DNA from 3 places in the Vibrio sp. nBUS_14 genome. Region 2 is predicted to be linked to each of the others. Evidence: predicted binding sites of a transcription regulator. Region 2 holds the regulator's gene; each other region holds the start of a gene.
The links. The regulator PurR, encoded in region 2, represses purine synthesis genes. The targets are predictions, from matches to a motif close to TNANGNAAACGTTTNCNTNA.
Positions count from the first base shown of each region.

Region 1 (3,217 bases), 480 kb from region 2:
TATGTGTATATTGAGATCAGTTACCATTTGGTTAGGTATAAAAATGAAAGTATACGATTGTTGTAATTTGGTGCGTGAACTGTATTCTCAAATTGGCAGTGGCGACCAAGGCTACATCCCTAAAGCGATCACCTGCGCTGTAAAAACATTGAATGACCTTGCTGCGGATGAGTCTCTTCCTAAAGAAGCGAGAGATAGCGCTGCATTTGCCGCAGCTAACCTACTGATCTCAGATTTCGAGGACTAATATGAACCTCGCTAACTTTGAAAAGATGGATCCTGTAATGTTGATGAGCATCGTCAACATGAAGCTGCGTGACGACTTCGGTGGTGATTTGGATCGAGTAGTCAACTTCTACGAAATCGACAAAGCAGCATTGATTGCAAAACTTGCGTCTGCTGGTTTTGAGTACCTTCCAGAAGCCAAACAGTTTCGATAATGATTTAAAAACAAGCTTCCTATTAAAAGACCAACCTCTGTGTTGGTTTTTTTTGTTGGTGATACGTAATAAGCAGTCAGGCACCTCGCTCAGCATCAAAAAGTAGAACAGACATAAGCGAACGACAAGGGTTAATGTGAAAGCATTAGCCCTTTTTAGCACTCGCTCTTTATTACTTAGATAAATAACCTTCAAACGTAAAAAAAGGCTCCTATACAGGAGCCTTTCAAATCGTATTTTTCAATCAAATAGCTTTAGTTCAAGGAAAAGACGCGGAGTTTACGAATGTAAATGAGCACCTTTGACACAGAAATTAAGCTATTTGAGCCAGAAAAATTAAGCGTAAACAGGTAGACGCTTACAAATTTCTAGAACTTTTGCTTTCGTTGCTTCGATAACAGACTCATCACCCATGTTATCAAGGATGTCACATATCCAGCCAGCCAGAGCTTTCGCGTCTGCTTCTGAGAAACCACGACGAGTAATAGAAGGAGAACCGATACGGATACCAGACGTAACGAACGGGCTACGTGGATCGTTTGGTACTGAGTTCTTGTTAACTGTGATATTAGCTGAACCTAGTGCTGCATCTGCTTCTTTACCCGTGATGTCTTTGTCGATTAGGTCAACTAGGAACAGGTGGTTTTCTGTAGAACCTGAAACGATGTTGTAACCGCGTGCTAGGAATTCAGCCACCATTGCTTTTGCGTTAGCAACTACGCGAGCTTGGTATTCTTTGAACTCTGGCTCTAGAGCTTCCTTGAACGCTACTGCTTTGCCAGCGATAACGTGCATTAGAGGGCCACCTTGGCCGCCTGGGAATACGGCTGAGTTTAGCTTCTTGTAAAGAGCTTCACCTTCGTTAGAAAGGATAAGACCACCACGAGGACCAGCAAGCGTTTTGTGCGTTGTAGTCGTTACAACGTGAGCATGTGGAACTGGGTTCGGGTAAACACCTGCAGCGATTAGACCAGCAACGTGAGCCATGTCTACGAAGAAGTAAGCACCTACTTTGTCAGCGATTTCACGCATGCGCTTCCAATCACAAACTTGAGAGTAAGCAGAGAAACCACCGATGATCATCTTAGGTTTGTGCTCAATAGCTAACGCTTCCATCTCTTCGTAATCGATTTGGCCCGCTTCATCGATACCGTAAGGAATGATGTTGTAAAGCTTACCAGAGAAGTTTACTGGAGAACCATGAGTTAGGTGGCCACCGTGCGCAAGGCTCATGCCAAGAACTGTATCGCCAGCGTTTAGTAGCGCCATGTACACAGCGTTGTTCGCTTGAGAACCTGAGTGAGGCTGTACGTTCGCGTATTGCGCGCCAAATAATTCACATGCACGTTCGATTGCTAGAGTTTCAACTTTATCTACGAACTCACAACCACCGTAGTAACGCTTACCAGGGTAACCTTCAGCGTATTTGTTTGTAAGTTGAGAACCTTGAGCTTCCATTACACGTGGGCTTGTGTAGTTTTCTGAAGCGATAAGTTCGATGTGCTCTTCCTGACGAAGAGTTTCTTCTTGGATAGCTGCGAATAGATCCGCATCGTAATCAGCAATGTTCATGTCACGCTTAAGCATCTGTATCTCCTGACTCAGATTGTACTGAAAGTTTCAAAAAAACCACACAACGACCGAAAGCAAACGTTTCCGTCACCGCTTTGATGTGACGCATTCTACATAATTTGATCTAGGTCATAAAGAGCTAATTGCAATTTTATCATGCAGTTTTTTCATAATCACATATAAGATTCATCATGGTTATTAAGCATATCCAACCAAAGATGACGCTTACTGTCAATTTTACGATTTACACTCTGTAAAACGCAGATTACATAGGTTTACCTTAATTTTGCCCCTCTAGCTACCGAAAGCTAAGGTTTTTCTCTACTATGCTCGCCTTTATTGGATAGGTAATTATAAAAACGATGGAAAAACACACACGTAAAGAAGATTGGGTAGCAATCCTCACTGGCACGTTTTTAGTGGCGTTAGGCGTCTTCTTTTTACAGTCAGCAAACCTGCTTACTGGTGGCACGACTGGCTTAGCTCTGCTTTTGAGTCAATTTACGCCAGTAACCTTTGGTATTCTGTACTTTATTGCTAACTGTCCATTCTATCTATTGGCATGGAAACGATTTGGCCGTCACTTCGCAATAAGCAGTGCTATCTCTGGTGCTTTAGTGTCTATATTTGCTGATCATTTATACTTGGTGATTTCGTTAGACGTTCATAATGAGATTTATTGTGCAGTCGCTGGCGGCTTATTAATGGGCTTAGGTATGCTGATCTTATTCCGTCATCGCTCAAGCTTAGGTGGCTTCAACGTATTGTGTTTGTTCATTCAAGATCGCTACGGCATCTCGGTAGGTAAAACCCAAATGGCCATTGATGCGTGTATTCTGTTTGCTTCATTCTTCTTTGTATCGCCTTGGGTGATTGCTGTTTCTGTATTGGGCACCGCAGTACTGAACATTGTATTAGCAATGAATCACAAGCCAACTCGTTATTCGGTCAACTACGCGTCTTAGCGCTTACTAGCTGCCCTATGTTGTTAGTATCTGGTGCTTTAGCTTCCTGCTATGCAGGAAGAAATATTATGACCAATACATCACTAATCGAGTAGGAGGAGGCCTCGCAGCCTCCGTCCTCTCACACCACCGTACAAGCGTGGGTCGCATACGGCGGTTCCGAATATACTTTCAGTGACTCGTACCCATCTCTTAATGAGTACAGCCCCAACCCCTCGAACCATTTTATTGGCATGGCGT
Region 1 covers NZ_CP179206.1:2,901,876-2,905,092, forward strand. The annotation lists gene ACMAZD_RS13645 (YaeP family protein) at 44-247, shown strand; gene ACMAZD_RS13650 (DUF4250 domain-containing protein) at 249-440, shown strand; gene glyA (serine hydroxymethyltransferase) at 777-2,027, opposite strand; gene ACMAZD_RS13660 (YitT family protein) at 2,375-2,977, shown strand; gene ltrA (group II intron reverse transcriptase/maturase) at 3,099-3,217, opposite strand, start outside.
Region 1: a site for PurR is predicted at 2,083-2,102, ahead of glyA (serine hydroxymethyltransferase). Genes of this name have one in related genera too.

Region 2 (3,217 bases):
AGAAGGCGAGGGTTGCACCAATAGCACTCGCGAAAGACACCAGCAGTAAACTGTTCCAGAAACCAAACAGCGCAGCGCCTAAGAGAGTAACAACTGCAGCGCCAGGGATTGAGAAAGCCGTGATCATGACATAGGCGGCAAAATAAATCGCAGTAGCAACAATAAAGTTGCTCGCGATGTAGTCGTTCAAAACTGCTTGTTGAGTCTTCGCATTTTCAAGTGTTAGGTATTGGCCGAAATTGACGCCTAATAGGACGATGATTACGACCAACACGATACCCAATATCATTTTCTTACTCATTGATACTTCCTCTAATTTTTTAATGCATACCATTAGTATAGATAGACAGGCAAAGCATAGATTAACTTTCAACAGATATAAAAAAGCCGCAAGAATGCGGCTTAGTTATGTAGATAGTTTGAACTGACAATATTAATTGATGCGACTGATAAGCTCTTCACGACGTTGCTGCGGTATAACAGACCAATGAGTACCATTGATCGCACCTTCTAGCGCCCAAAGCAGCTCAATGTTGACAGAGGATGCATGCGATTCCTTGATGGCGTTAAATGCGTTTACAGAGCCAGATTCATATAAGCATTCTACGGAATCGATTCCCGCCTTTTTCAACATACGCTCGGTAGCCAATCGAAGGTTAGGGAGGTCCTTTAGTCGAGTTGGCTTAGCAGAAGACTGCTCAGCTTTCTCTTCTTTAGCAAAACCCAGAGACGTCGTAGCAAGCTGCAAGATTTTCTCTTGGTCTTGCCATAAACCTTCCGGTAATGCGAAATACTTAGTGACGACAGGGAAACCACGTTTTTTGTAGACGTATGGTTGAAACCCTTGTTGCTCGAATTGCCTTGTTGTGTCTTTGTCCGCTCTTATGTGCAGCTGGTCATTTACAACCAGAGCAAACATAGTGTCATCAGCAAAAAGCCCGAATCCACCAAACATTGAGCGTGATTTTATTTTTCCTAGGGGCTCAAATAATTTCATTGAGTCCTTTAGTATCGGTTTATCCATGTTATTTATCTCGGTGTATTTGAACTACGCCACCAAATAAGCAGGTCCGAAAGATTAGCAAAATGTTGCAATTAAATTGTCAATAAGCCGTAAATTACCAGATTGTTAGTAACTACTGCATTTTGCCATCGGTAACCCCGCTACCATACCAACGAGTGGTTTAGGCCGGAAGCTTTGCGTCTCACTCTTTCAAGTGGTTTGCCCTGTGCGTGACTGACTGATTGAATAGAATAAAGTTTTTGTTGAATTAGGCTCACACCTGATATTTAAAAATGTGATGTTGCTCCAATTAATGATCTTGATGATGTGCAACTAGGTTTATTTTGTCTGCTTATAAAAAAAGCGCACCCAAAGGTGCGCTTAATGAAATTAAACTCGATTTATCAATTAATTTAACGTTTTAACTGTGCTTCGCTCAACAATTTCAGGGTGCATTTCAAAGACACGTTTTTCATGATCTTTATCTTTAATGCGTTCCAACAAAATTTCGAATGCATTTTTACCAACACGACGCTTAGGTTGGTGAACCGTTGTCAATGGTGGAGAGAAGTATTCTGCAAGTTCAATGTTGTCGTAACCGATAACCGAAATATCTTCAGGAATGCGAATGTCTTGCTGTTGCAGGCGACTCATTAGGCCAAGTGCCATTGTGTCGTTAAAACAGAACACAGCGGTAGGGCGATCTTCCATCTGAGCAATTTTATCAGCCGCAAGTACAGCGGTATCACACTCGAAGTTACCTTCAATGATGAGCTTTTCGTCGGTTTCGACCTTCGCTTCATTGAGTGCGCGTTTGTAACCCGCGATGCGTTCTACACATGCTGCTTTGTCTAAGTGGCCACTTAAACAAGCAATCTTTGTGTGACCACGTTCTAGCAGGTATTTGGTTGCTAGATAGCCGCCTTCTTCAGAGTTATCGATGATCTTATCAGCCTGAGAGGTTTCAGGGCCCCAATCCATGACAACTTTTGGGATATCAGCATGGCGATCTAACATGCCACGAAGTTCTTCTGTTAAGTCAGAACACATAACCAAGATGCCATCTACACGTTTTTCTGCAAGCATTCGAATGTAGTCACGTTGCTTCTCATAGATACCACCTGTGTTACACAGAATCAAAGTGTAACCTTGACGGTAGCAGTAGCTTTCAACACCATCGATCACTTCCGAGAAGAAAAGGTTTGTTGATTGAGTCACTAGCATGCCGATAGTACGTGTTGAATTGCATTTCAAGCTACGAGCAACAGCACTTGGCGCGTAGTTTAATTCGTCTACGGCTTTGTTTACTTTCTCTTGAGTCGCTTCTGCAACAAAACGTGTTTTGTTGATTACGTGAGAAACGGTGGTAGTTGATACGCCTGCTAAGCGAGCGACATCTTTTATAGTGGCCATGGTTTTATCCTATTATAGAAGCTACTTTCCCAAGTACGGAATAAAGCAGCCGTTAAGCTACCTAACTAAGAGCTTAAATTTGTAGGGCTCTTTGGGGTATTAAAGTGCTAAAAAACAAAAAACCGCTATTGAGCGGCTTGTCTTAACACCGAAATGCTCTGAACTTAAATAAGCATAGCATTTCGTGAATGTTTCATATTTTATCGTTTGCGGTCACAATTTTAGACTGACTAGAAATTACTCGCAATAAAATTCACCCAGAAATCTGGGTGAATTGTCACATTCTATTGAATTTGTTTACTTAATCATCAGCGAATCTTATTCACCCGCTAAATACTGAGTGTCCAGATTACAGAAGGCAACGAGAAGAGAGGCAATCGATGCATAGAAACCGAATGAATCGATCTCACGACATCTAGCGTTGAACTTTGGTACCCAAGTAAGAAGTTGTTGTTCAATAAACTGTTGTTGAACAGCGAACGATTTTTCTAATTCTTCTTCAAGCTCAGTTTCATTTGAACGGATGATGAGATTACCAAGGAAATCAAGTTCGATAGCAATGTGGTCTGCTGGCTCTTTCAGATCTTGGTTTACCACCAAGTTGTGCTTAGCCATGATATCTTCCATGTCTTTAGCTGGCTTGTCGTTTAACAGACCCGTTTTGCCGATATACATTGAAGCGTAAGGTAGAGCACCATGTTTATCTGTCTTTAAGAATAGATCGCAGAAGTCAGCAGACAGTTCTAGTTGGGCATCTTCACGTGTTTGTAGACGGTTCAATGCGTCTACCAGAGTGTCAAT
Region 2 covers NZ_CP179206.1:2,419,043-2,422,259, reverse strand. The annotation lists gene ACMAZD_RS11335 (TVP38/TMEM64 family protein) at 1-301, opposite strand, end outside; gene ACMAZD_RS11330 (TfoX/Sxy family DNA transformation protein) at 434-1,024, opposite strand; cyclic di-GMP riboswitch class I at 1,152-1,237, opposite strand; gene purR (HTH-type transcriptional repressor PurR) at 1,412-2,416, opposite strand; gene torD (molecular chaperone TorD) at 2,735-3,217, opposite strand, start outside.

Region 3 (3,217 bases), on a different replicon from region 2:
ATCAGTTGTTTTAATGTGTTTAACTCTTGAATCGAGTCTTGTGGGAATTGGTTGATGGCGATAACGGCTGGCACTTGGTATTGCTTAACATTGTTGATGTGCCATTTCAGATTCTCAAAGCCAGCGATAAGGGCGTCTTGGTCATCATTGAAGATTGATTCTGGTAATGCTGCCCCCGGTCTCAAGTCGTATAAACCTGAATTGGCTTTTAAGCCGCGTAATGTTGTGACTATCACCGCGCAATCGGGTTTCTTATTCGATGCTTTAACCTTGATGTTACACGCTTTCTCAAAACCCATATCTGAGCCGAAACCGCCTTCAGTCACCACAAAATCACTCAGTTTGAGAGCAATTTTATCGGCAATAATTGAAGAGTTACCATGTGCGATGTTTGCGAACGGGCCTGCGTGAATCAAAGTTGGCACACCTTCAAGTGTTTGCATTAATGTTGGTTCAATTGAATCCTTCATTGTTACTGTCATTGCGCCTGCAACGTTGAAGTCATCTGCGGTTAATGGCGTACCTTGGTGGTTATAAGCGAGTACTACGCGACCAATACGCTTGCGCAGGTCTTGAAGGTCGTCAGCCAGCGCAAGAATGGCCATGAGTTCTGAGGCGGCCGAGATATCAAAGCAATCTTCGCGTTCAAAACCGTTGATTGTTTTATCTGCCTCGTTCTTACCGACAGTGATCATGCGCAGTGCACGATCATTATGGTCAAGCACGCGTCGCCAAACGATTCTGCTTGGGTCTATATCTAACGCCTTTAAGCCAGAGCGTGCTTCAAAGGCTTCTAACCCTTCACGTTGCTCATGATACAAGCGAGCGTCAATAGCGGCAGAGGCGAGGTTATGAGCCGCTGTCACTGCATGAATGTCGCCAGTTAGGTGGAGATTTAACTGCTCCATTGGCGCAACTTGAGAATAACCACCGCCAGCAGCGCCGCCTTTGACACCAAATACCGGACCCATAGAAGGCTGACGAATACACGCCATCGCAGATTGGTTAATTTTAGAGAGACCTTGTGCAAGGCCAATTGTGGTGACTGTTTTACCTTCACCGAGTGGCGTAGGTGTAATAGCAGTCACAACGATCAATTTGCCATCTTGTTGCCCAGACAGGCGTTCAAGGGAGCTTAAAGAAACTTTAGACTTATGGAGTCCTAGCGGTTGATGTTCATCTTGATTCAGGCCTGCTTGTTCAGCAACCCCACTGATGTTTTTAAGGGGAGTAGAGCGACAAATATCAATATCAGATAACATATTTGATCCTTATATCAGAACCGAAGGGTGGAACGTAAACTTTTGCGTGGCGATAGTGCTGCATAAATTTGCCAAGTAAAGGCAAAACACACGAATTATATGCTGGAAGATAACAGATCTAAAGAGTCATTGCGCGAGATTAAACCTTAAACAAACAAAATATTCGATTTGATTACCTCTAATTGTGTTTGCATAAACAACGAAGACAAAAAAGGGCTGCATATAGCAGCCCTTCGAGAATGGGTTATCTAACTAGGCGCTAACCTCAACTAGTCGACAACCTAATAGGGTCGATTAGCGATCCCAGTATGTTTCTTCTAAGCTATCTTCACGTTCCGGTAGGGCACGAGAAAGGCGAGGTGAGTGTTGGGTCAATACCTCGTAGCTTACACGGTTGGCATACTTACAAATTTGAGACAGTGACGAGTACGTTAGACAAGCGTGTTCGTGTTTCTCTGAGTTTGGCACATTCACGTGGTGGTAGCTGTTCGCTGCCATATCGTGTAGTAGTGCAGAAAGTGCACCGTCGCCTGCGCCATTGGTGTTCTTAATCTCAAGTGGACCACCTAGGTAAGGGCCAATGTGAGAGTATACTTTTACTGGGTTTACACAATCTTGCTTACGCATAGCACGACTAAATTCAAACTTGTTAAACTCAGGAATGTTACCTGGTAACAGCGGCAGTGTGGTTTCACGTTTCGCTAATTCGTCCGTGTAACCTGCCATGTACAGGCCAATAGGGCCAGCGGTACATAAAACAAGGTCAACCCACTCAAGCGCTTTATTTGCAGCGAGTAATGGATCTTTTTCACCGGTTAGTGCTTCACCTTCGTCTTCGTTCATCGCGACGATGGTGACGTTCTCTTTTAGGTATTCTTGCCACCATTCTGCATTACCTTCGATCACGTATTTAGTACCAAGCGTCAGTACAACAGGCACATTGTGAGCTTTCGCGTATTCAATCGCTTTTTGTACCGCTTTTGGCATTGGATCTTCTGGTTTGCCGCGCATTAGGTATGATGATACAACCAATGCAGATGCTTTTTCGAAAATTTGCTCAGGAATACTTTCAGGAAGCAGTTGATTCATCTGTCCTTCGTTGATCGCAAACGTACGTTCGCCATCTTCGGTAATTAGCGTGTAACAACGACCAATTGGACCATCAACTGTTTGTAGGTGGTTTAAGTTCATTCGAGAAGAGGTACGGCAAAGGTAGCGGTAACCAAACGAACCCACTTCGATTTTCTTAGACATAACGCCAAGCAGAACCGATTTGCTGTCTGCGAGAACAGAGTAGTTGTGTAGCGTGTTACCAATGGTATCGCCGGGATATTGATGCGTAATCAAACCACGTTCAACTAGTTCTTCGTACAGGGCATCGGCTTTACTTTCTTCCAGTACAAGCGAGTGACCTTTACTTAGTTCGTATTTTTCAAGGAACGCGTTGTCAACACGGGCTTCGATATCAACAATAGTTTGACCTACGCCGACAATAGTCGCGCGATGCAACTTTGGCGTTTGTTGAATTTGGTTGACCAACGGATCACGGGCGTGAGTTGGAAAATAGTGCTTAGATTTACGCTGTCCAGGAAACTTCATATGAAAAATACAGTGAAAAAATTTTGTCGCATGATATCACATTTTGTCTCTTTATCTTTCATTTTTATTACATTTTGAATCACCTGCACAATGTCTGTACAGGTGATTCAAGCTCGTTATTCCGTAGGAGTTAATGTAGCAGGATCAACGTAAGCCTTTGTACCCCATAGAGGAACAGTAGAAAGGCTGTGTTTGAAGCTACCTTCGGTTTCTTTAGTGGTGTAAGACAAGTAGAGCAATGATTGATTCTCTGCGTCGTAGATGCGGCGAACTTTCATTGTTTTGAAAAAGATACTTTTCGATTTCTTAAATACCACTTCACCTGATTTACTCTTATCTATTAGAGCAATCATTTC
Region 3 covers NZ_CP179207.1:1,111,186-1,114,402, reverse strand. The annotation lists gene ACMAZD_RS22725 (formate--tetrahydrofolate ligase) at 1-1,262, opposite strand, end outside; gene ACMAZD_RS22720 (inosine/guanosine kinase) at 1,557-2,861, opposite strand; gene ACMAZD_RS22715 (CreA family protein) at 2,978-3,217, opposite strand, start outside.
Region 3: a site for PurR is predicted at 1,293-1,312, ahead of ACMAZD_RS22725 (formate--tetrahydrofolate ligase). Genes of this name have one in related genera too.